3 regions of the Streptomyces sp. NPDC111744 genome follow, and region 3 is predicted to be linked to each of the others. Evidence: riboswitches for the same ligand, from Rfam matches in the RefSeq annotation. Region 3 holds a riboswitch; each other region holds the start of a gene.
What was found. Region 3 has a riboswitch for cyclic di-AMP ahead of ACZ7OO_RS25740 (M23 family metallopeptidase). Riboswitches for the same ligand answer to the same signal wherever they lie in the genome.

Region 1 (7,035 bases), on a different contig from region 3:
ACGGCTGGTCCGGGTCGGCCGGCACCTCGACGCCGAGCACCTGACCGGCCCGCAGGGCCACGCGCGTGTGCCCCTCGGGAGAGAGGTGCAGCCGGTCGCCGTCCCAGGCCCGCCGGTCCTGCACGGTCTTCAGGGACCACAGGTCGAGGACAGGGCAGCCGTAACGGTCGGCGACGGCCCGGACATGCCCGTTGTAGGTGGCGATCTTGCCGCGCAGATGCTTGAGGACGGGCACGCCACGGGTGTCGAACCCGGTGGTCACCAGTACCGTGCCGACGGCTTCGGTCAGTTGGGCCACGGCCCGCTCGAACCGCTCGGCCACCTCGTCGGGGTCGGTGCCTGGGCGGATGATGTCGTTGCCGCCCGCGCAGAAGGAGACCAGGTCCGGGGCGAGTTCCAGGGCCTGCGGCACCTGGTCCGCCACGACCTGGTCGAGCAGTTTCCCGCGTACCGCGAGGTTGGTGTACTCGAAGTCGCCCTCGGGCCGCCGGTCCGACAGCAGTACCGCGAACCGGTCGGCCCAGCCGACGAACGCCCCGTCGGGGCCGGGGTCGCCGACACCCTCGGTGAAGCTGTCCCCCACCGCCACGTACGACCCGATCACTGATGCCTTGTCACTCTTCGAATCGTCTGCCACATCGGACCATGATTCACCTTTGACTGTGACCTACGCGACCGTAATAAGGGGTTGACTGGCGGTGAGATAAGACACTTCTAAATACTTCACCAAGGTTGGAATAAGGCTCTGATCAGCGACGTTGACGTGATGATCGCCAGACGCCGAAGTCACTGAACCTGAAGTGACTCCAGGTGGTACGGAACGCGAAGTACCCACCCTTGTAGGGCTCCAGGTCGGTGTAGTCGAACACCGGTCGGTCGTTGTTCCACCATTGCACAGCCCCGCCGTCGGAGACGATTCGCACATGGTTGGGCTGGTTCGCGACCAGGAGCGGTTCGGTGTAGTCGTAGACCAGCGGCCGTACGCCGGGCTCGCCGACGTAACGGCGGAGCCTGGTCGTCGTGTTGTAGTTGGCGCCGTAGCCGGCGTAGTACGTCTTCAGGTAGTCGTACTCGGCGAGCGCGCCACCGCGCGGGGTGGCGAACAGGTCGTCAGGGGAACGGACGTCGGTGGCGTTCCAGAAGTTGTTGAGGTCCGAGACGCGGTCGTTGGCGCCGCCCGCCGACACCGGTGTGGCGGTGTACCCCAGGACGTACGGCCCCTCCAGCCGTCGCCGGAACCAGACGGTGGCGCCGGCGGGCACGTCGACCTCCAGGACCCCGTGCGAGGCGGCGACCGTGCCGCCCTGCTCCAGCTCCACGAACCACTGGCCGAGACCGTGGCGGAAGTCGTCGTGGGCGATCAGCCGGCGATGCCGGTGCGCGGCGCTCGCCTGCCCAGCGGGCACGAAGGCCGCGAGGGCGGCTCCGGCGGCCAGGGCTCCGAAGCCTCGGCGGGTGGTCGTCATACGGCGGGTTCCTTCCGTCGGGGCGCGAGTGAGGGCGAGCGCATGAGCGGAAAGCGCTTGCACCCGGCGGGATCACTGTGCCGCCGCCCCGCCTTCGCTGTCGACGACCCGAACACTCCTGTCACGAGAAAGCAACGCGCCGAAGGCCGGACCCGGGGATCGGGGGTCCGGCCTTCGGAGTGCGTGTCAGATCGATGGAGGCGCCGGTTCAGCCGACGGCGAGGCCCTTCGAACGGAGGTAGGCGACCGGGTCGACGTCCGAGCCGTAGTCAGGGGTGGTCCGGATCTCGAAGTGGAGGTGCGGGCCGGTCACGTTGCCGGTGGCACCGGAGAGACCGATCTGCTGGCCCGCGGTCACGGTCTGGCCGACCGAGACGGAGAGCGCGGAGAGGTGGCCGTACTGCGCGTAGTAGCCGTCGGCGAGCCTGATGACGACCTGGTTGCCGTAGGAACCGCCCCAGCCGGCCGTGACGACCGTGCCCGCGCCGACGGCCTTGACCGGGGTGCCGGTCGGGACGACGAAGTCGACGCCGGTGTGGTAACCGCTGGACCACATGCTGCCGGCCACGTGGTAGCCGGTGCCGACCGTGGCACCGGTCACCGGGAGGGTGAAGCCGGAGGCCGTCGTCGTCGACGTGTCCGAGGAGAAGGTCGAGTTCGAGGACGACGACGAGGACGAGGACGAGGAGGGGGTGGACGACCGCGAGTGGGACCACGTCTCGGATCGGGAGTCCGAGTTCGGGGTCCGTGTCGTCGTGGTGTGACGGCCGCCGAGGGTGAGCTTGAGACCGGGGTGGATCAGCGAGGGGTTGTCGCCGACGGCCTGCCGGTTGTCGGCGTAGAGCCGGTGCCAGCCGCCGTCGACGTTCTGCTCGCGGGCGATCTTCGAGAGATAGTCGCCGGGCACCACCGTGTAGGTGTGGTGTGTGGAATTCTCGGTGGCGGAATTCTGAACGGCCGACTTCTGAACGGCGGCCTTCCGTACAGCCGTCTTCTCGATGATCGGAAGCGACTGCGTGGCCTTTTCGGAAACGGACTGCGCGGTGGCCGCGTGGGCGCCGGTCGCCCCCATGAGCGGCAGAGCCAGCGCGGCGCCACCGGTTCCGGCGACGGCCATGGAGCGGGTGAAACGCTGGGTCTTGGGGCGGCGGTGCTTACCCTTCGCGGGCATGACGCATTCCTCTCCGGCGCCTGCGAGGTGAGCTGTCGGGTTCGGGCTGGAGCTGCCCGGCCACGCGGGATGACGTGGCTGTACCCCTAGCCGTCCCGGGAACCGGAACAGGCGGTCATACCTGGTGGGTCCCCCGCTCCTGCCGTGCACGGGTGAGTGTGTGTGGGGATTCCGGGCGGCGGCAGGATTCGGCGTTCCGTCCGGATGCGTGGCGAACGTAAGCGAGCAAGACGCACCCGGACAAGCCATCGGTTCCGGCTGTCCGAGTTTCGCTTGATCCGTTACGGGGATTCCCGGTCGCCCTCCGTGCATCCCGGCTTTCCTCGCTTTCCTGATCCCCTTGAAAAGCACGGGAAGTACGTGGACATGACGAGCGACGGACGGTCACGAATATGACGCTCCTCACGCACGTCACGCCACGTCCCTCTATTCCAGAGCGAGTTGCAATGAAGGAGCCAATTCGGACAGAAGACTCAGATGCGGCGCAGCCGGAGAACTGCCGCATCCAGGTCACCGCGCAGCTCTGTGCGCAGCCCATGATGCAACAGAACAGCACCTCGGTGCACTTCGCCCGTTTCACGGCATTCATACGACGCTGTCGGGTCGAGCCCCTGCAGTCGCAGCGCCGGCATCGGCTCGCCGTAGCTCTGCGCCTGGAGCCAGGCGAGGACCACGGTCTCGTCGCCGAGCGTGTACTGCACCGCGCTGAGCCCGCCGGTCGGCGGCCGCAGCCGGAACTGGTCGCCGCGCTGCACCAGGGGCCGGATGTCCTTGTAGAGCTCCACCCAGCGGCCGGCCTCGGCGAGCTCTTCCTCGGTCCACTGCGAGAGGTCGCCGCCGACGCCGAGCGCCCCCGCCATGGAGCTGACGAAGCGGAAACGCAGCGAGCTGACCCGGCCGTTGAGCTGATGGTTCGGGCTGTCGGTGACCCAGGCGGACATCACCCGGGCGGGGTGGATCTGGCTGAAGCCGTGCTGGATGGCGAGCCGGTCCAGCGGGTCGGTGTTGTCGGAGGTCCACACCTCGTCGGTGCGGCTCATGATGCCGAGGTCGATCCGGCCGCCACCGCCGGAGCAGGACTCGATGGCGACGTTCGGGTGGGCTGCCCGGAGCCGGTCGAGCAGGGCGTACAGCCCGCGGACGTGGTCGACCCACAGGCGCTGCGGGTACGGCTCGCCGGGCCAGCCCGCGTCGGTGAAGCAGCGGTTGAAGTCCCACTTGACGTAGTCGATCGGGGCGCTGGACAGCAGGGTGTCGAGCTGTTCCCAGAGGTACTCCTGGACGTCCTCGCGGGCGAGGTTGAGGACGAGCTGATTGCGTAGTTCCGTCCGCTTCCGTCCCTGCTGGTACTGGACCCAGTCGGGGTGCGCGCGGTACAGGTCGCTGTCCGCGTTGACCATCTCGGGTTCGACCCAGATGCCGAACTGCATACCGAGGGCGTGCACATAGTCCGCGAGGGGCCTGAGCCCGTTCGGGAAGCGGTCGGGGTTGGGCGTCCAGTCGCCGAGGCCCGCGCGGTCGCTGGTGCGGGCGCCGAACCAGCCGTCGTCGACCACGAACAGTTCGACGCCGATCGCGGCGGCCCGCCGGGCGAGGGTGGCCTGCTGCTCCTCGGAGATGTCGAAGGTGGTGGCCTCCCAGGAGTTGAACAGCACCGGCCGGTCCCGGTCTGCGTCCGGGATGATGTACGCCCGCTGGTAGGCGTGCCAGGCGCGGCTCGCCCCGCCGAAGCCGCCGTCGGTCCACAGGCCCGCGAAGACCGGGCTGGTGTACGACTCGCCCTCCGCCAGCATCAGCAGGCCCGAGTCGTCGTAACCGGCGCCGCCGGTGATCTGCACGCGCGCGTCGGGGAGTTGGGCGACGGCGATCCGCCAGGAGCCGGACCAGCCGAGGGCACAGCCCCAGACCTCGCCACGCTCCTCGGTGGCGTCGGTGTCGAGGGCGACCCAGGGCAGGTGCTGGTGGCCGGTGTGGCCGCGGCGGCTGCCGATGACCTTCTCGCCGTAGGTGAGCGGGGCGCTGGTGAGGCGGGACTCGGCGGCCCAGCGGCCGTGCAGCTGGGAGAGCCGCCAGCCCTCGCGGTCGGGTAGCGTCCAGGCGGCGGGGTCGGCGCGCAGCAGCTCCACGCGCGCGTCACCCTGGTTGTCGACGGTCACCCAGCGCTCGACGACATCGCCGCGCATCCGGTAGTGCAGGGTGATGAGGATCCGGTCGTCCCGGAAGCGAAGCCGGAGTCCCTCACCGTTCGCGGCATCCCCGGTGCCGCCGTCCGTCTCGTACGACTCGAAGGTCCACTCGGTGCCGCGGCGTTCCTCGGTGCGCACGGAGAGCGCGGGGCGGACGAAGCGGGGGCCGCCCTCGACGGGGTACTCCTCACGGCCGTCCAGCGGGGACTCGAAGGCCCAGTAGCGGGGCAGCGCCCGGGTGCTGAGTTCCTCGGCGTCGGCGAGCCCGATTTTGGGGCCCCAGTGCAGGTGGAGCAGCTCGTCGTCCTCCGTGAGGTGCAGCGCGTAGCTGCTGCCGGGGCCCGACAGGAGCCAGGTACGACCGTTCTCGGCGATGTCCACCACTAGAAACCTCACACAGGTGCCAACAGATCCGCTCAAGCACCAACATCATCAAGGCCACGGGCCCCTGAAGCAACGCCTGTGGACAACTCATTGCCCGCGGAAACCGATGTCGTATGGTCGACCCAGTGCCCGTCGACGAGGAGCGCCGACGGGGCCGGCCGGGAGGAGCCCCCGTGACGCAGCAGGTCCCGTCCACCGAGCCCGAGCTGGCCGGTGTGCGTAACTTCCGTGACGTGGGTGGCCTGCCGACCGTGGACGGGCGCCGGGTCCGGCAGGGTGTGCTGTTCCGCAGCGGGCATCTGGCACACGCGACGGAGCAGGACGCGCAGTTCCTCGCCTCCCTCGGTCTGCACACGATCTTCGACTTCCGCAACGCGGCCGACCAGAAGCTGGAGGGCCCGGACGTCGAGCTGCCCGGCGTGCGGAACCTGAACCTGCCGCTGACCGACCCGGCGCACGGCGCCGAGTTCTGGACGATGGTCCGCGAGGGCGACATCGAGCAGCTGCGCGGACTCCTGGGCGATGGCAAGGCCGCGAACCGGATGGTCAACTCGTATCGCACGATCGTCAGGGACCGTACCGACGAGCACTCGCGCGTGTTGCACGCGCTCGCCGAGGACAGCGTCCCGGCGCTGATGCACTGCGCGGCCGGCAAGGACCGGGCGGGGATCTCGATAGCCGTGACGCTCCTCGCGGTGGGCGTGGAGCGGGACGCGATCCTCGCCGACTATCTGGAGTCCAACGCCAAGCACCGCCGCTACAAGGTGCGGCGCAGCGGCGGCGGGGACAGCGCGTACAGCCCCGAGGTGATGGAGCTGCTGAGCCCGCTCTTCGACGCCCGCGCGGAGTATCTGACGGCGGCCTTCGAGAGCATCGAGAAGACGTGGGGTGACGTCGAAACGTACCTGGAGCAGGGTCTGAAGGTCACCCCGGAGGTCCGCGAGCGGCTGCGCGCCCGCCTCCTCGACTGAGGCCGGGCGGCCACGGGAGGGCTCAGCCCTTGCCGCCGACGGCGAACAGCAGGTAGAGGAACGCGGCGAATACGTGCCCGACGGCGATGTAGATGATCAGCCGGACCCACAGGGCCCGGGGGAACTTCTCCTCGATGTTGCTCACGGCAGCTCTCCAGTGATCGGCCCCAGGCACAACGCGGCCAGGGGACTCTGCAGCAGGGTGTGGACGAACAGGAGCTCGACCCCGTCGTGGTCCTCGGCGGCGAGCCGGTGCGGGGTGAGCGAGTCGAAGTGCGCGCTGTCGCCGGGCGCGAGCACATGGATGGTGTCGCCGAGGCGCAGCCGGAGCCGCCCGTGCAGGACGTACAGCCACTCCTCGCCGGGATGCACCCGGACGATGTCGCCCTGGGTGCCGTACGGCACCCGGACGCGCAGCGCCTGCATGCCCCGGCCGGGCGCCCCGGCCTGCCAGTACGTCCAGCCGCCCGCCTTGGTCGGCTCCATGTCCGCGGCACGCACGAGCGCGTCCCGGTCGGCGACCGTCTCGCCGAGCAACTCGGAAACCGTCGTACCGTAGACACGTGCGAGCGCGAGCAGCATCGGCAGCGAGGGCTGGCGCTGCCCGGTCTCCAGCCGGGAGAGGTGGGCCGGCGACAGCCCGGCGTCCCGGGCAGCGGCCTCCAGGGTGAGGCCGGCGCGGCGGCGCAGAGAGCGCAGCTGCGGGCCGACGGAGGGCAGGTCGTCGCCGGGACCGGCGGGCGGCGCCGGGTCTGAGGCGTTCATACCTCTATTGAGCCTGGCTGTTGCCTCAGCGGCAAATTCCTTGCCTCTCAGACAAAAAGCGGGGCCGCCCGCAGCAGGCCCCCGCTGGGCGT
Region 2 (7,035 bases), on a different contig from region 3:
CCCCAGACATAGGGGCTGCCGAGCTTGGCGTAGGCGTACGCCACGGCGGCCGCGGCACGGGAGTCGGGGGCGGCGATGCTGCCCGGGGCCAGGGTGGCGCGGGCGCCGGAGGTCGAGCGGGAGGCGCGTGAGGAGGCGCCGTCCGCCGTGACCGCCGCCCGTTGCTGGGGCGAGAGCCGGTCCAGCAGCCGCCGGGCCTCGCCGAGCCTGCCGTTGACGGCGGTCTTCTGCCGCTTCAGTTCGGCCTGCCGGGACCGCAGCGACGTCAGCTCGACGTGCGCCGCGCCGCGCAGCTGCTCGATCTCCCGCAGTTGCCGACGCACCCGTGCCACCGCGCCGGCCTGCCGGGCACCGGCCCGTTCGGCGAACGCGGCGTCGTCCAGGTATTGGTCGGGGTCGCTGGAGAGCGCCAGTTGCCACGCCGGATCGATACCGCCGTCGCGGTACTGAGCTGCCGCTGCCGAACCGAGTGCGTCCCGCGCGGAGTTGAGCTTCTCCTGCTTGCGGGCGGTCTCGTCCTGCAGCGCCTTGAGCCGCCGCTGGGCCGCGTCGACCTTCTCCCTCGCACCGTCGTACTTCTCCGTGGCGGCCTCGGCCTCCTGGTACAGCTGGTCCACCTTGGCCTTCACCTGCGCCGGTGTCAGCTGCGGCTCGGCGTGTCCGGTCCCGTCGAAGCCCGTCGCGGTGGCCGCGCCCGCCAGGGCGAGGGTGGCGGCCGTGCGGGCCGTATTGCCGCTGAGGGAGCGCTGTCGGGGCTTGCGGTGCGCTGCCACCTGGACTGGTCACGTCCTTTCGTACGACCGCCGTGTCGCCCGTACGCACACCAGGAGGAGCGCGCATACGGCCGCAGGGGTGCGGATTAGGCGTCCGGCGGCGGCCCGCACAGGGGGAGCGGGCCGCCGCCGGACTTTCTCGGCGGTGGTGTCCGACTGCCGCCCCTGGCCCGGGCGGCGGTGGGGAGTCGGTCACCTGGGGGAGGACGCTAGGCCGGAGTGTGTCGGCTCGGTAACGCGATGCACGGAATTGGCGTGGCCGGATCGTTACCCGACGGTATGTGACCGGGATTCCGGTCCGGAGTCGTCGGCTTCGCGGGGTGGGATGACCGAAGCGGCGGTTCGGGGGCGCGCGGGAGACACGGAGTGCTATGGGGTGCATAAATGCGATGCCGTGCAAGTGAGTAGCGGCGGGCGCCGAGGGAGGGGCCGGTGCCCGGTGCCCCATGGGGCCCTGATTAGGCTCCGGGGCCATGGACGTACTCATCCATCTCTTCGTCGGCCTGCACATCATCGGCATTGCCGCGCTCCTCGGCGGCTTCCTCACCCAGATGAAGGCGATGGGTCAGGGCACGGCCCGGTTCGTCCCCGGGATGCTGCACGGCGCGTTCACCATGCTCGCGACCGGTGTGATCCTGGTCGGCCTCAACGAGGCCGACGACCACCACGTCAACACGATCAAGATCGGCGTGAAGCTCGCGCTGCTGATCGTGATCCTCGGGCTCGTCTATGTGAAACGGGACGACGAGAAGGCGGAGAAGGGCGCCTTCGGCCTGGTGGGCCTGCTGACCATGGCGAACATCTTCATCGCCGTGCTGTGGACGTGACCCTCAGGAAGCCCTCCTGAGGGCGGCGCGAGTCGCGCCGCGTCGGCGGCCGCCGCCAGTGTGGACCCCAGCACGGCCGGCCACCGCCGTCGCCGCCACGGCGTGAGTGAGCCCGGCGTCGCCGCCTTCGCCACCCACCGCGAACGGTCCTCCAGCAGCCGTACGACGCACTCCGCGGCCAGCCCCGCTCGGGCCACGCAGGCCAGAGCCAGTGCGGCCCAGGCACGCCCTTCTAGCGCGCCCACGCCCCCTCAGGCCGGTCGCACCACGCTATGGATGATCGACTCGCCCCCGTAGTAGATCGACTCCTCCCGGACGTACGCGCCGGGCTTCGGGGCGTGGATCATCATGCCGTTGCCGATGTAGATGCCGACGTGGGTGACGTCGTCGTAGAAGACCAGGTCACCGGGCTGGGCGTCGGCGAGGGAGACCGTCGTGCCGGCGTTCACCTGGTCGTACGTGGTGCGCGGCAGGGAGACGCCGGCGGCCTTCCAGGCGGCCTGGGAGAGGCCGGAGCAGTCGTAGGAGCCGGGGCCGGTGGCGCCCCAGACGTACGGCTTGCCGATCTGCGCGCGGGCGAAGGCGATCGCCTTGGTGGCCTTTGTCGCATAGGAGGCGTCGGAGGAGGAAGAGGCGGAGGAAGAGGCGGAGCCGCCGGAGGACGGCGTCGATGACGACGAACCTTCCTGCTTCGCGGCCGCCGCCTGCTGCTTCGCGAGCTCCGCCGCCTTGAGCGCCGCCTCCGCCTGCTGCCTCTTCGCGATCTCCGCCAGCCGGGCCTTCTCCTGGGCCGTCAGCTGCGACAGCAGCTCCCGCGCGGAGGCCAGCTTCGTCTGGACGGTGGTCTTGGCGGTCTTGAGGTCGTTCTGGGTCTCGGTGAGCGTCTCCAGGCTCCTGGCGGCCTCCTGCCGCTTCTTCATGGTCGCGGACTGCTGTGTGGCGTAGTCGTCGACCGCGTCCTTCTGGCGCGAGGTCAGCCGGCTCATCAGCTGCGTCTGGTCGAAGTAGTCCTGCGGGCTGTCCGCGAGCAGGAAGGTCGCCGTGTCGGGCGCACTGGCCCCGGTCCGGTACTGGGCCGCGGCGAACGAACCCAGTTCCTCACGCGCCTTGTTGAGCCGGTCCGTCCGCTCGGCGACGTCGTCGAGCAGGGTGTCGACCTGCTTGCGCTGCCTGCCGGTCTTCTCCTTGGCCGCGTTGTACTTCTCGGTCGCCGACTCCGCCTGCCGGTAGAGGGCGTCGACCTTCTTCTCGACCTCCTCCAGGCTGGGCTTGCCGTCCTCGGAGGGCGCGGCGTTGGCCGTCTGGGAGAGCAGGGCCACGGAGGTGAGAGCGGCGGTGGCCAGAGCGGGGGTGCGTATGCCTACGCGCGTTGCGGACGGACGCGACTTGCGGTGCGACGCCAACGGGGGCGACTCCTTCCATGCTCCGCCTACCGAGTTAGCTGTCGGGTTCGGGCGGGTGGTTCGGAAGGGTTGCCCTACGGTTCGCTCCCGGTGGGAAGTCGGGACCGATTCACCCCAAGGTCGGTGTGGGTCCCCGGCTCCGGGTGCGCGGTGGCACCCTGGACTCGGCGGAGGCCGTGCGGCCCGGCGACGTTCGCCGGTGGGGGTCGTACGGCCTGGTCGGCACGCTAGCCAACTCGTGTGCTCTGTGTGAAGGTTGATGTGCGATATGCCCGATACATTTTCGTGACCTTGGTGTTGCTGCCCGGCCGGATCGGTTGATCAAGCGGGGTATGGGGTGACTTGTCCGGAGCGGTCGAGTGGCCCGCGCTCCCGGTGGGTGGGCGCGCGCATGCTCACGGCGTGTGATCGCAGACCGTGAGGGGTTGATTCTGTTGGGTGACCGGGGCGAGTTTCCGGGGTGGGGACCGGTTGTCGGTGGGGCGCCCTAGACTCGGAGAGCGATGAGCAGCCTCTTTGACGACAGCTTCCTGGCGAGCCTCCAGCCCCCGCGCGGCCACGAGGAGGAGTCCCCGCCGCCGCCCGAGGACGAGCACGTACCGGAGCCGATTCCGGACGATCTGTTCGGCGGGAAGTTCGACGCGCCTCCGGACCGTGACGCCTACTACCGCGACGGCGCCGCCCGCCCGGCCCTGGACCCGGCCGCGCTCCTGGAGGGGCTGAACGACAACCAGCGGGCGGCGGTCGTGCACGCCGGCTCCCCGCTGCTCATCGTGGCCGGTGCCGGCTCCGGCAAGACGCGCGTGCTCACGCACCGCATCGCGCATCTGCTCGGCGCGCGGAGGGTGCACCCGGGCCAGATCCTCGCGATCACCTTCACCAACAAGGCCGCGGGCGAGATGAAGGAGCGAGTCGAGCACCTCGTCGGCCCGCGCGCGAACGCGATGTGGGTGATGACCTTCCACAGCGCGTGCGTGCGGATCCTGCGCAGGGAGAGCAAGAAGCTCGGCTTCACCTCCTCCTTCTCGATCTACGACGCAGCCGACTCCAAGCGCCTGATGGCCCTGGTCTGCCGCGACCTGGACCTCGACCCCAAGCACTTCCCGCCCAAGTCCTTCAGCGCCAAGATCAGCAACCTCAAGAACGAGCTGATCGACGAGGAGGACTTCGCCGCCCAGGCGAGCGACGGATTCGAGAAGACCCTCGCCCAGGCCTACGCCCTCTACCAGTCGCGGCTGCGCGAGGCGAACGCCCTGGACTTCGACGACCTGATCATGACGACGGTCAACCTGCTGCGCGCCTTCCCGGACGTCGCCGAGCACTACCGCCGCCGCTTCCGGCATGTCCTGGTCGACGAGTACCAGGACACCAACCACGCCCAGTACGCACTCGTGCGCGAGCTCGTCGGCACCTCCGAGCACCCCGTCGACGTGCCGCCGGGCGAGCACGACCTCCAGCCCGCCGAACTGTGCGTGGTGGGCGACGCCGACCAGTCGATCTACGCCTTCCGGGGCGCGACGATCCGCAACATCCTCCAGTTCGAGGAGGACTACCCGAACGCGACGACGATCCTCCTGGAGCAGAACTACCGCTCCACGCAGACGATCCTCTCCGCCGCCAACGCGGTCATCGAGCGCAACGAGTCCCGCCGCCCGAAGAACCTGTGGACCAACGCCGGCGCGGGCGCGCAGATCACCGGCTATGTCGCCGACACCGAGCACGACGAGGCGCAGTTCGTCGCCGACGAGATAGACCGTCTGACGGACGCGGGCGAGGCGAAGGCGGGCGATGTCGCCGTCTTCTACCGCACCAACGCTCAGTCCCGTGTCTTCGAGGAGATCTTCATCCGCGTCGGCCTGCCCTACAAGGTCGTCGGCGGTGTCCGCTTCTACGAGCGCAAGGAGGTCCGGGACGTCCTGGCGTATCTGCGCGTACTGGCCAACCCGGAGGACTCCGTCCCGCTGCGCCGGATCCTCAACGTCCCCAAGCGTGGTATCGGCGACCGCGCGGAGGCGATGATCGACGCCCTCGCCCAGCGCGAGAAGATCAGCTTCCCGCAGGCGCTCAAGCGCGTCGACGAGGCGTACGGCATGGCCGCGCGGTCGACCAACGCGGTCAAGCGGTTCAACACGCTGATGGAGGACCTGCGTACGGTCGTGGAGTCCGGCGCCGGACCGGCCACCGTGCTCGAAGCGATCCTCGAACGCACCGGCTACCTCGCCGAGTTGCAGGCCTCCACCGACCCGCAGGACGAGACCCGGATCGAGAACCTCCAGGAACTCGCCTCCGTGGCACTGGAGTTCGAGCAGGAGTCCGGGGAGGGCGAGGCGTCGGGCGGGCTGTCCGACTTCCTGGAGCGGGTGGCGCTGGTCGCCGACTCCGACCAGATCCCCGACGAGGACGAGGACGGCTCCGGCGTCATCACCCTGATGACCCTGCACACCGCCAAGGGCCTCGAATTCCCGGTTGTCTTCCTGACCGGCATGGAGGACGGCGTCTTCCCGCACATGCGCGCCCTCGGCCAGATCAAGGAGCTGGAGGAGGAGCGGCGCCTGGCGTACGTCGGTATCACGCGCGCGCGGGAGCGGCTGTATCTCACCCGGTCGGCGATGCGCAGCGCCTGGGGGCAGCCGTCGTACAACCCGCCCTCGCGCTTCCTGGAGGAGATCCCGGCCGGGTACCTGGAGTGGAAGCGGACCGGGGCGATGGCACCGGTGTCCTCCGGGCCCGCGTCGGGCGTCGCGGCCTCGCTCTCCTCGACCCGCTCGCGGTCCTCGGCGTCGGGCGCGTCCGGCTTCGCCACCCGGCGGACCTCGGAGAAGCCGGTGGTCTCGCTGGCCGTCGGCGACCGGGTAACCCACGACCAGTTCGGCCTCGGCACGGTCGTCGCGGTGAAGGGCGCGGGCGGGAACGAGGAGGCGACGATCGACTTCGGCGACGCCAAGCCGAAGCGGCTGCTGCTGCGATACGCGCCGGTGGAGAAGCTGTAGCCGCACAGGGCTGAGCCCCGCTCCCACGAGCGGGGCCGGCTCACTTCACTGATCAGGTCGGGTCGAGCCCGTGGCTCCGCAGCCACGGCAGCGGGTCTATGGCGGAGCCCCCCGCAGGCCTGACCTCGAAGTGCAGATGCGGGCCGGTCGAGTTGCCGGAGTTCCCGGAGTACGCGATCGGATCCCCAGCCTTGACGGTCGTACCCGAGGCGACACGGTACGACGAGAGGTGGCAGTACCAGGTCTCCGTGCCGTCCTTCGCCGTCACGATCATCATGTTGCCGTAGGCGCTGTTCCACTTGGTGGAGACGACGCCGTCGGTCGCGGCCATCACCGTCGTGCCGTAGGAGACGGGGAAGTCGATGCCCGTGTGGACGGACATCCAGTTCACGCCGGCCTGGCCGAAATAGGCGCTGAGCCCTCGCTGCGTGACCGGGAGGACGTATTTGGGGCGCAGTCGCTCCTTGCGGGCCGCCGCCGCCGCCGCCTTCTTCTTCTCGGCCTCTTGCTGGGTCCTGAGGTCGATGCGCTCCTGGGTTCGGCTGGCCCGGTCGGCGAAGTCGTCGGCGCCCGCCGAGAGCGTCCTCAGCTGGGCGTCCAGCTTGCTGTTGGCTGCGGACGGTTTCACCGACTGCGCGTCCGAGGCGGAGGCGGTGGTGTCCTGGCCGTCGCCGCCGGTCAGGGTACCGACGGAGGCGGCCGCGATCCCGGCGACCCCCATCACACACGCCGAGGGCACGGCGACGGTGAGCAGTGCGGAGCGCTTGGGGGGCGTACGACGGCGGGAACGCGACCCCGCGCGGGCGCCGGCGCGTGTCGCGGCCGGAGCGGCCGGGGTGACCTCTTCCTGGTCCTCCAGCAGCGGCGTTACTGCAGGTAGCCCACCGGTCGCGGCCAACTCCGCCGCGTCCGCGGAGTCCTCCGTGAACTCCTCGAACCCGTCATAGGGAAGCTGCTCGAACATCTGGGTCGCCGACTGGTCGAAGGCGTCGGCGGGCTGTGGCTGTGGCTCGTGCTCGGGCTCCGCCGACTGTGCCGGGGT
Region 3 (7,035 bases):
CGGTGCGTCCCGCGGCCGAGAGCGCCTCCGCCAGCCCCCCGAGCTCCACGTGCACCACCAGGACCGGCTTCCCGTGCGCCCCCTCGGCCGCCGACCGCAGCGCCTCCGCCAGTTCCGCGTCTGCGACCGCACCCTCCCCGATGGTCGGAATGGCCGTGACGACCACCGCGTCGCACGACTCGTCCGCCAGCGCCTGCGACAGCGCCCGATGGAAGTCCGCGGGGGTCGCCATGGTCGTCAGGTCCAGCGGCGGCGCCGGCCGCAGCCCCTCCGCCAGGCACCGGTCGTACGTCAGCAGCCCCAGCGACTCGGAGTTCCCGAGGATGGTCACCCGGGGCCCGGCCGGCAGCGGCTGCCGGGCGAGCAGCAGCCCGGCGTCGACCAGTTCCGTGATCGTGTCGACGCGGATCACCCCGGCCTGCCGGAGCAGCGCGGACACCGTGGCGTGCGGCAGCCGCGTGGCCCGTACCGCGTGCCCCTGCGGCGCCGAACCGGCGCTCTGCACCACGACCAGCGGCTTCGCCGCCGCCGAGCGCCGCGCGAGGCGGGTGAACTTGCGCGGGTTGCCGATGGACTCCAGGTACATGAGGACGACGTCGGTCTCGGAGTCGTCGTACCAGTACTGGAGGACGTCGTTGCCGGAGACGTCCGCGCGGTTGCCGGACGACACGAAGGTCGACACGCCCGTGGTCCCGGTGACGCCGCCGCCGCGCCGGTGCAGCCGGGACAGCAGGGCGATCCCGATGGCGCCGGACTGGGCGAAGAGGCCGATGCGGCCGGGACGGGGCATCTCGGGCGCGAGGGAGGCGTTCAGCCGTACGTCCGCGGCGGTGTTGATGATCCCGAAGGCGTTCGGCCCGATGATCCGCATGCCGTACGTGCGCGCGTGCCGAACGAGTTCGCGCTGGCGTTCACGGCCGTCCGGGCCGCTCTCCGCGTACCCGGCGGCGAGGACGACGAGTCCCTGGACGCCGTGTTCGCCGCAGTCGGTGACGGCGTCCGGGACGTGCTCGGCGGGCACCGCGACCACGGCGAGGTCGACCGGTGCGTCGATGTCGCGCACCGAGCGGTGCGCGGGCACCCCGTCGACCTCCTTGAGGTCCTCGGGGAAGGCCTTGTTCACGGCGTACAGCCGGCCGGTGAAGCCGGCGTCCCGGAGGTTGCCGAGGACGCTGCGGCCGACGCCGCCGGGTGCCCGGCCGACGCCGATCACGGCCACGGAACCGGGTGCCAGGAGCCGCCGTACCGAACGGGCCTCCGCCCGTTGCTCCCGTGCGCGCTGGACGGCGACCGAGCGGTCCGTGGGCTCCAGGTCGAACTCCAGGCGGACCACGCCGTCCTCGAAGCTGCGCTGCTGGGTGTAGCCGGCGTCCGTGAACACCTTGATCATCTTGGTGTTGGCGGGCAGCACCTCTGCGGCGAACCGGCGGATGCCGCGCTCCCGCGCGACGGCCGCGATGTGCTCAAGCAGGGCGGAGGCGACGCCCCGGCCCTGGTGGGCGTCCTGGACGAGGAAGGCGACCTCCGCCTCGTCAGCGGGCACGGAGGCTGGCATGCCGTCGGCGCCAATGCGGTCATAGCGTACGGTTGCGATGAACTCGCCGCCGATGGTGGCCGCGAGTCCCACCCTGTCCACAAAGTCGTGGTGCGTGAAGCGGTGGACGTCCTTGGCGGAGAGCTTGGGGTACGGCGCGAAGAAGCGGTAGTACTTCGACTCGGCCGAGACCTGCTCGTAGAAGCTGACCAGTCGGTCGGCGTCGTCGACGGTGATGGGCCGGACGCGCGCGGTACCACCGTCGCGCAGCACCACGTCCGCCTCCCAGTGGGAGGGGTACTCGTGCCGGTCCTGCCGGTCCGCCGGGGTCTGCATGGGCCCCAGAGTACGGCTCGCGTCCGACAGTGGCGCGAGGCAGTCTGTGGAGGACGGGAGCCGGACCGAGGCCGCGGTCCGACGACACACCCGGAGGGACTCACGTCCGCTCCGGACATGCTTCACGATATGGGAAACTGGTCTAGACAACCCTGAGTACTGAAGGGCAGCATCACATGGCTGAGCGCCGCGTCAACGTCGGCTGGGCCGAGGGTCTCCACGCCCGCCCCGCTTCCATCTTCGTCCGAGCCGCCACGGCCGCAGGCGTCCCGGTGACGATCGCCAAGGCCGGGGGCAACCCCGTCAACGCGGCCTCCATGCTGGCCGTCCTGGGCCTGGGCGCCCAGGGCGGCGAGGAGATCGTCCTCGCCTCCGACGCCGAGGGCGCCGACGCCGCCCTCGACCGCCTGGCCAAGCTGGTCGCCGAGGGGCTCGAGGAGCTCCCCGAGACCGTCTGAGCGCCCAAGCGCCCGCACGACCGAGGCCGCGCCACCCCTCCGAGGGCGGCGCGGCCTCGCCGTTTCCGCCGTGACTTCTCCCGTAGCCGGTCTTTATGAACGGCCGCCATTCATGCGTGGCCGGACTTTGCGCCGGGCATAGTTAATTATCCGGCGGCCACACCGATGGCGCGCCATCGGAAATTCCGGGCGCGCGCCAAATAAGGGCGACGGAGGCCACCGAAGGGCAACGGAAATACTGCTCCATCGAATAACACCCCTTTGTATACGGCGCCCGTGTTAATGCCGCAGGCCCGACATGTTTACGGGATGTTGCGAAGTCCTCACACCGTTCGCCCGGTCTGTGCCGCCGGAAAAGCGCAGCCGGTGGGAGATCGTGGACCGCTCGGTGTGCAGCGCGGTGATCGCCCGCGCGCGCTCGCTGTCGCCGCGCGTCACCGCGTCCACGATGGCACCGTGCTCGGCCCAGGACTCCACGGGGTTGGCGGGTGCGTCGACAGCGTACATCCAGGCGATCTTGTGGCGCAGCTGGGTGAGTGTCGAGGTCAGGGCGTGGCTGCCGGTGGCCTGGGCGAGCGTCTCGTGGAACCAGCCGCCCAGGGAGCGCAGGTCGTCGCTGCCGCCCCTGCGGGCCCGTTCCTGGCCCAGCCTGACGAGTCCGCGCAGCACCTTGAGGTGGGCCTCGGTGCGGCGCTGGGCGGCCCGGGAGGCGCCGAGCGGCTCCAGGAGCAGGCGCATTTCCAGCAGGTCGGCGGCCTCCTGCTCGGTCGGTTCCGCGACGCACGCACCCGCGTGCCGACGCGTCACCACGAAGCCCTCGGCCTCCAGGGTGCGCAGGGCCTCGCGGACGGGGACGCGCGAGACGCCGTAGCGACGGGCCAGGAGTTCCTCGGTGAGCCGGCTGCCGCGCTCGTAGACACCCGCGACGATGTCGTCCCGGATCGCCGTGCATACCGAGTGCGCCGGAATACGCATGTCCGACCTCCGCCTTAATCCCCGTGAAACGCCGCCGAGTGACGTCCGTTCCGTGACTCTATTGCAATGAGCGGGAATTTCCGATGGCGGCCCGGAATCCATGCATATTTTTTGGACACCGGAGTCACGAAAACGACGAAAGCCCCGACTCCGGGGGCCGGGGCTTCGGGGCTCTCGTCATGTGACGTCACATGTTCGTCGCCGTGGTCGGGTCAGACGTTCAGGCCGTGCTTGCGGAGGTAGGCGACCGGGTCGACGTCCGATCCGTACTCGGGGGTCGTGCGGGCCTCGAAGTGGAGGTGGGGGCCGGTCGCGTTACCGGTCGCGCCGGAGAGGCCGATCTGCTGGCCGGGGGTGACCTTCTGGCCCACCGAGACGCCGATGGACGACAGGTGGCCGTACTGGGTGTACATGCCGTCGGCCATCCTGATGACGATCTGGTTGCCGTACGCCCCGCCCCAGCCGGTGGTCACGACCGTGCCGGTGCCGACGGCGTGCACCACCGTGCCGCTGGCTGCGTGGAAGTCGATGCCGGTGTGGGCGCCGGAGGACCACAGGGAGCCGCCGGTCTGGTAGCCGGTGGAGACGTACGAGTCGGAGATCGGCGCGACGAAGGCGTTGAGGCGCTTGCGCTCGGCCTCCCGCGCGGCGCGCGCCTTGGCCTCGCGCTCCTTCTTGACCTTCTCCGCAGCCTTCTTGCGCGCGGCCTCCTCGGCCGCCTTGCGCTCGGCGGCGGCCTTCTGCGCGGCGGCCTGGGCGTCGATCTGGTCGGCGATGGAGTCGCTGACCGTGATGACCGGGGTGAGGCCGGTCTGCTCGACGGAGTTCTCGGCGGCGAGCGCCGGGGCGGCCGAGACGGTGCCGATGACACCCGTGGCGGTGAGGGCCGCAATGCCGGCGGCCTGCGCGGTGGTGCGCTTCACCCGGCCGGGACGACGGTGCTTCCCGGAGGCGCACATGAACGCCATGTAGAGGCTGGTCCTTTCCTTCCCTCTCGCCTACCGGGTTAGCTGACGGGTTCGGAGCAGGAAGGTCTCCTACGGGCCCCCTCGCGGCTCGCGCGGGCGCCCGATTCACCCCAGGGACTGCATGGGTCCCCGGCTCCCCTGGCTCGCGCCGTACGGGGACTCGGCGATGGCTGTCCGGTGCCGCGGGCGCGGCGCACTGCCTGACGGACAGCCCGGAAGAACCTACGAGGACGTCCTCACAATGCCCAAACGGATCACGGTATTTGTCGCGTATCCCACAGGGCAGACAGGCAACCTCCGCCCCAATTCGGACATTGGGCGGCCCTGGTGACGCGACAGTCACCAGGGCCGCTGCGCGCGCGTGCCGCCCGTCCGGCCGCGCTGCTTGCCTCGCTCTGCCTACTCCGCGGCGACGACCGTGACTTCGCCGATGCCGAGGGCCTCGACGGGCTCCTTGATCTGCGCCGCGTCGCCGACGAGAACGGTCACCAGGTGGTCCACCGGGAAGGCGTTCACCACCGCCGCGGTGGCCTCCACAGTGCCGGTGGCGGCCAGTTGCCGGTAGAGCGTGGCCTGGAAGTCGTCGGGCAGATGCTGCTCCACCTGGTCGGCCAGGGTGCCGGCGACGGCCGCCGCCGTCTCGTACTTGAGCGGCGCCACGCCGACCAGGTTCTGCACGGCGACGTCACGCTCGGCGTCCGTGAGGCCCTCGGCGGCGAGGGTGCGCAGCACCGTCCACAGGTCCTGGAGCGCCGGGCCGGTGTTCGGGGTGTCCACGGAGCCGCTGACGGCGAGCATCGAGGCGCCGCTGCCGTCGGGGGCGGACCGCAGGACCTGCCCGAAGGCGCGGACGCCGTAGGTGTAGCCCTTCTCCTCGCGCAGGACGCGGTCCAGGCGGGAGGTGAGGGTGCCGCCCAGGCAGTACGTACCGAGCACCTGGGCGGGCCAGACGCGGTCGTGCCGGTCGGGGCCGACGCGGCCGATGAGCAGCTGCGTCTGGACGGCTCCGGGGCGGTCCACGATGACGACACGGCCGGTGTCGTCGGCGGACACCGGGGGAACGGGCCGGGGCTGGGCGGTGGAGCCGCGCCAGGCGCCCAGGGTCTCGCCCAGCAGCTCGTCCAGGTCGATGCCGGTCAGGTCGCCGACGACGACCACCGTGGCGGTGGCGGGCCGTACATGCCGGTCGTAGAAGGCGCGTACGGCGGCCGCGTCGATCTTCTCGACGGTGTCCTCGGTGCCCTGGCGCGGACGTGACATCCGCGCGGTCGACGGGAACAGCTCCTTGTAGAGCTCCTTGGCGGCCCGGCGGCTGGGGTTGGCCAGCTCGTGCGGGATCTCGTCGAGGCGGTTGCGGACCAGCCGCTCGACCTCGCTGTCGGCGAAGGCCGGCGCCCTGAGCGCGTCGGAGAGCAGTCCGAGCCCCTTGCCCAGGCGGGAGGCCGGGACTTCCAGGCTGAGCCGGACACCGGGGTGGTCGGCGTGTGCGTCGAGGGTGGCGCCGGCGCGCTCCAGCTCGGCGGCGTACTCCTCGGCGGAGTGCTTGTCGGTGCCCTCGGAGAAGGCGCGCGCCATGATGGTGGCGACGCCGTCCAGGCCGGCCGGCTCGGCGTCCAGGGGTGCGTCCAGGAGCACCTCGACAGCGACGACCTGCTGGCCGGGGCGGTGGCAGCGCAGCACGGTCAGCCCGTTGTCCAGGGTGCCGCGCTCGGGGGCAGGGAAGGCCCAGGGGCGGGCCTCGCCCGCTTGGGGCCGGGGGTGGAAGTCCATGGTGGCGAGCTCGGTCACTTGGCCGTCTCCTCGTCGTCGTGCTCGGCGGTGGCGGCTTCGACCGTGGCCTCGGCCTCGGGGTCCTCGGGTACGTCGGCGTCCTCGACCGCCTCCGGGGACTTGGGCTCGTAGACGAGCACCGCGCGGTTGTCGGGCCGCAGACGGGCCTTGGCGACCTCCTGGACCTCTTCCGGGGTCACCGCGAGGACGCGCTGGACGGCGGTCAGGGCGAGCTGCGGGTCGCCGAACAGGACGGCGAACCGGCACAGTTCGTCCGCGCGGCCCGCGACCGTGCCCAGCCGGTCCAGCCACTCGCGCTCCAACTGGGCCTGGGCGCGCTCCATCTCCTCGGGCGTGGGGCCCTCCTCGGCGAACCGGGCGAGCTCTTCGTCGATGGCGGTCTCGATGACCGGCACCTCGACGTCACCGGAGGTCTTCACGTCCAGCCAGCCCAGGGAGGGCGCGCCGGCGAGCCGCAGCAGGCCGAAGCCGGCGGTGACGGCCGTACGGTCGCGCCGTACGAGCCGGTTGTAGAGGCGGGAGGACTCGCCGCCGCCGAGGACGGTGAGGGCCAGGTCCGCCGCGTCGGACGCGCGCGTGCCGTCCTCCGGTAGCCGGTAGGCGGCCATCAACGCGCGCGCGGGCACCTCCTCCACGACGACCTCGCGCAGCTGCTCGCCGATGACGTCGGGCAGCGAACCGTCACGCGGAGTGGGCTTGCCGTCGTGTGCCTGGATGGAACCGAAGTACTTCTCGATCCAGGCGAGGGTCTGCTTCGGGTCGATGTCGCCGACGACCGACAGGACCGCGTTGTTGGGCGCGTAGTAGGTACGGAAGAACGCCCGCGCGTCCTCCAGGGTGGCCGCGTCCAGGTCCGCCATCGAGCCGATCGGCGTGTGGTGGTAGGGGTGGCCCTCCGGGTAGGCGAGCGCGGTCAGCTTCTCGAAGGCGGTGCCGTAGGGGACGTTGTCGTAGCGCTGACGGCGCTCGTTCT

Region 1: another riboswitch for cyclic di-AMP. It lies ahead of ACZ7OO_RS23745 (M23 family metallopeptidase); the one in region 3 lies ahead of ACZ7OO_RS25740 (M23 family metallopeptidase).
Region 2: another riboswitch for cyclic di-AMP. It lies ahead of ACZ7OO_RS02860 (C40 family peptidase); the one in region 3 lies ahead of ACZ7OO_RS25740 (M23 family metallopeptidase).

The regions. Positions count from the first base shown of each region.
Region 1 covers NZ_JBVKCG010000010.1:248,301-255,335, reverse strand. The annotation lists gene ACZ7OO_RS23755 (SGNH/GDSL hydrolase family protein) at 1-604, opposite strand, end outside; gene ACZ7OO_RS23750 (DUF6250 domain-containing protein) at 750-1,466, opposite strand; gene ACZ7OO_RS23745 (M23 family metallopeptidase) at 1,675-2,637, opposite strand; cyclic di-AMP (ydaO/yuaA leader) riboswitch at 2,642-2,802, opposite strand; gene ACZ7OO_RS23740 (alpha-galactosidase) at 3,111-5,207, opposite strand; gene ACZ7OO_RS23735 (tyrosine-protein phosphatase) at 5,381-6,178, shown strand; gene ACZ7OO_RS23730 (DUF6126 family protein) at 6,201-6,323, opposite strand; gene ACZ7OO_RS23725 (helix-turn-helix domain-containing protein) at 6,320-6,943, opposite strand; gene ACZ7OO_RS23720 (aspartate aminotransferase family protein) at 7,035-7,035, opposite strand, start outside.
Region 2 covers NZ_JBVKCG010000001.1:600,920-607,954, reverse strand. The annotation lists gene ACZ7OO_RS02870 (C40 family peptidase) at 1-773, opposite strand, end outside; gene ACZ7OO_RS02865 (hypothetical protein) at 1,247-1,600, shown strand; gene ACZ7OO_RS02860 (C40 family peptidase) at 1,852-3,003, opposite strand; cyclic di-AMP (ydaO/yuaA leader) riboswitch at 3,012-3,183, opposite strand; gene pcrA (DNA helicase PcrA) at 3,507-5,993, shown strand; gene ACZ7OO_RS02850 (M23 family metallopeptidase) at 6,046-7,035, opposite strand, start outside.
Region 3 covers NZ_JBVKCG010000012.1:124,184-131,218, reverse strand. The annotation lists gene ACZ7OO_RS25755 (bifunctional acetate--CoA ligase family protein/GNAT family N-acetyltransferase) at 1-1,870, opposite strand, end outside; gene ACZ7OO_RS25750 (HPr family phosphocarrier protein) at 2,047-2,328, shown strand; gene ACZ7OO_RS25745 (GntR family transcriptional regulator) at 2,608-3,303, opposite strand; gene ACZ7OO_RS25740 (M23 family metallopeptidase) at 3,516-4,271, opposite strand; cyclic di-AMP (ydaO/yuaA leader) riboswitch at 4,284-4,447, opposite strand; gene ACZ7OO_RS25735 (M16 family metallopeptidase) at 4,671-6,059, opposite strand; gene ACZ7OO_RS25730 (M16 family metallopeptidase) at 6,056-7,035, opposite strand, start outside.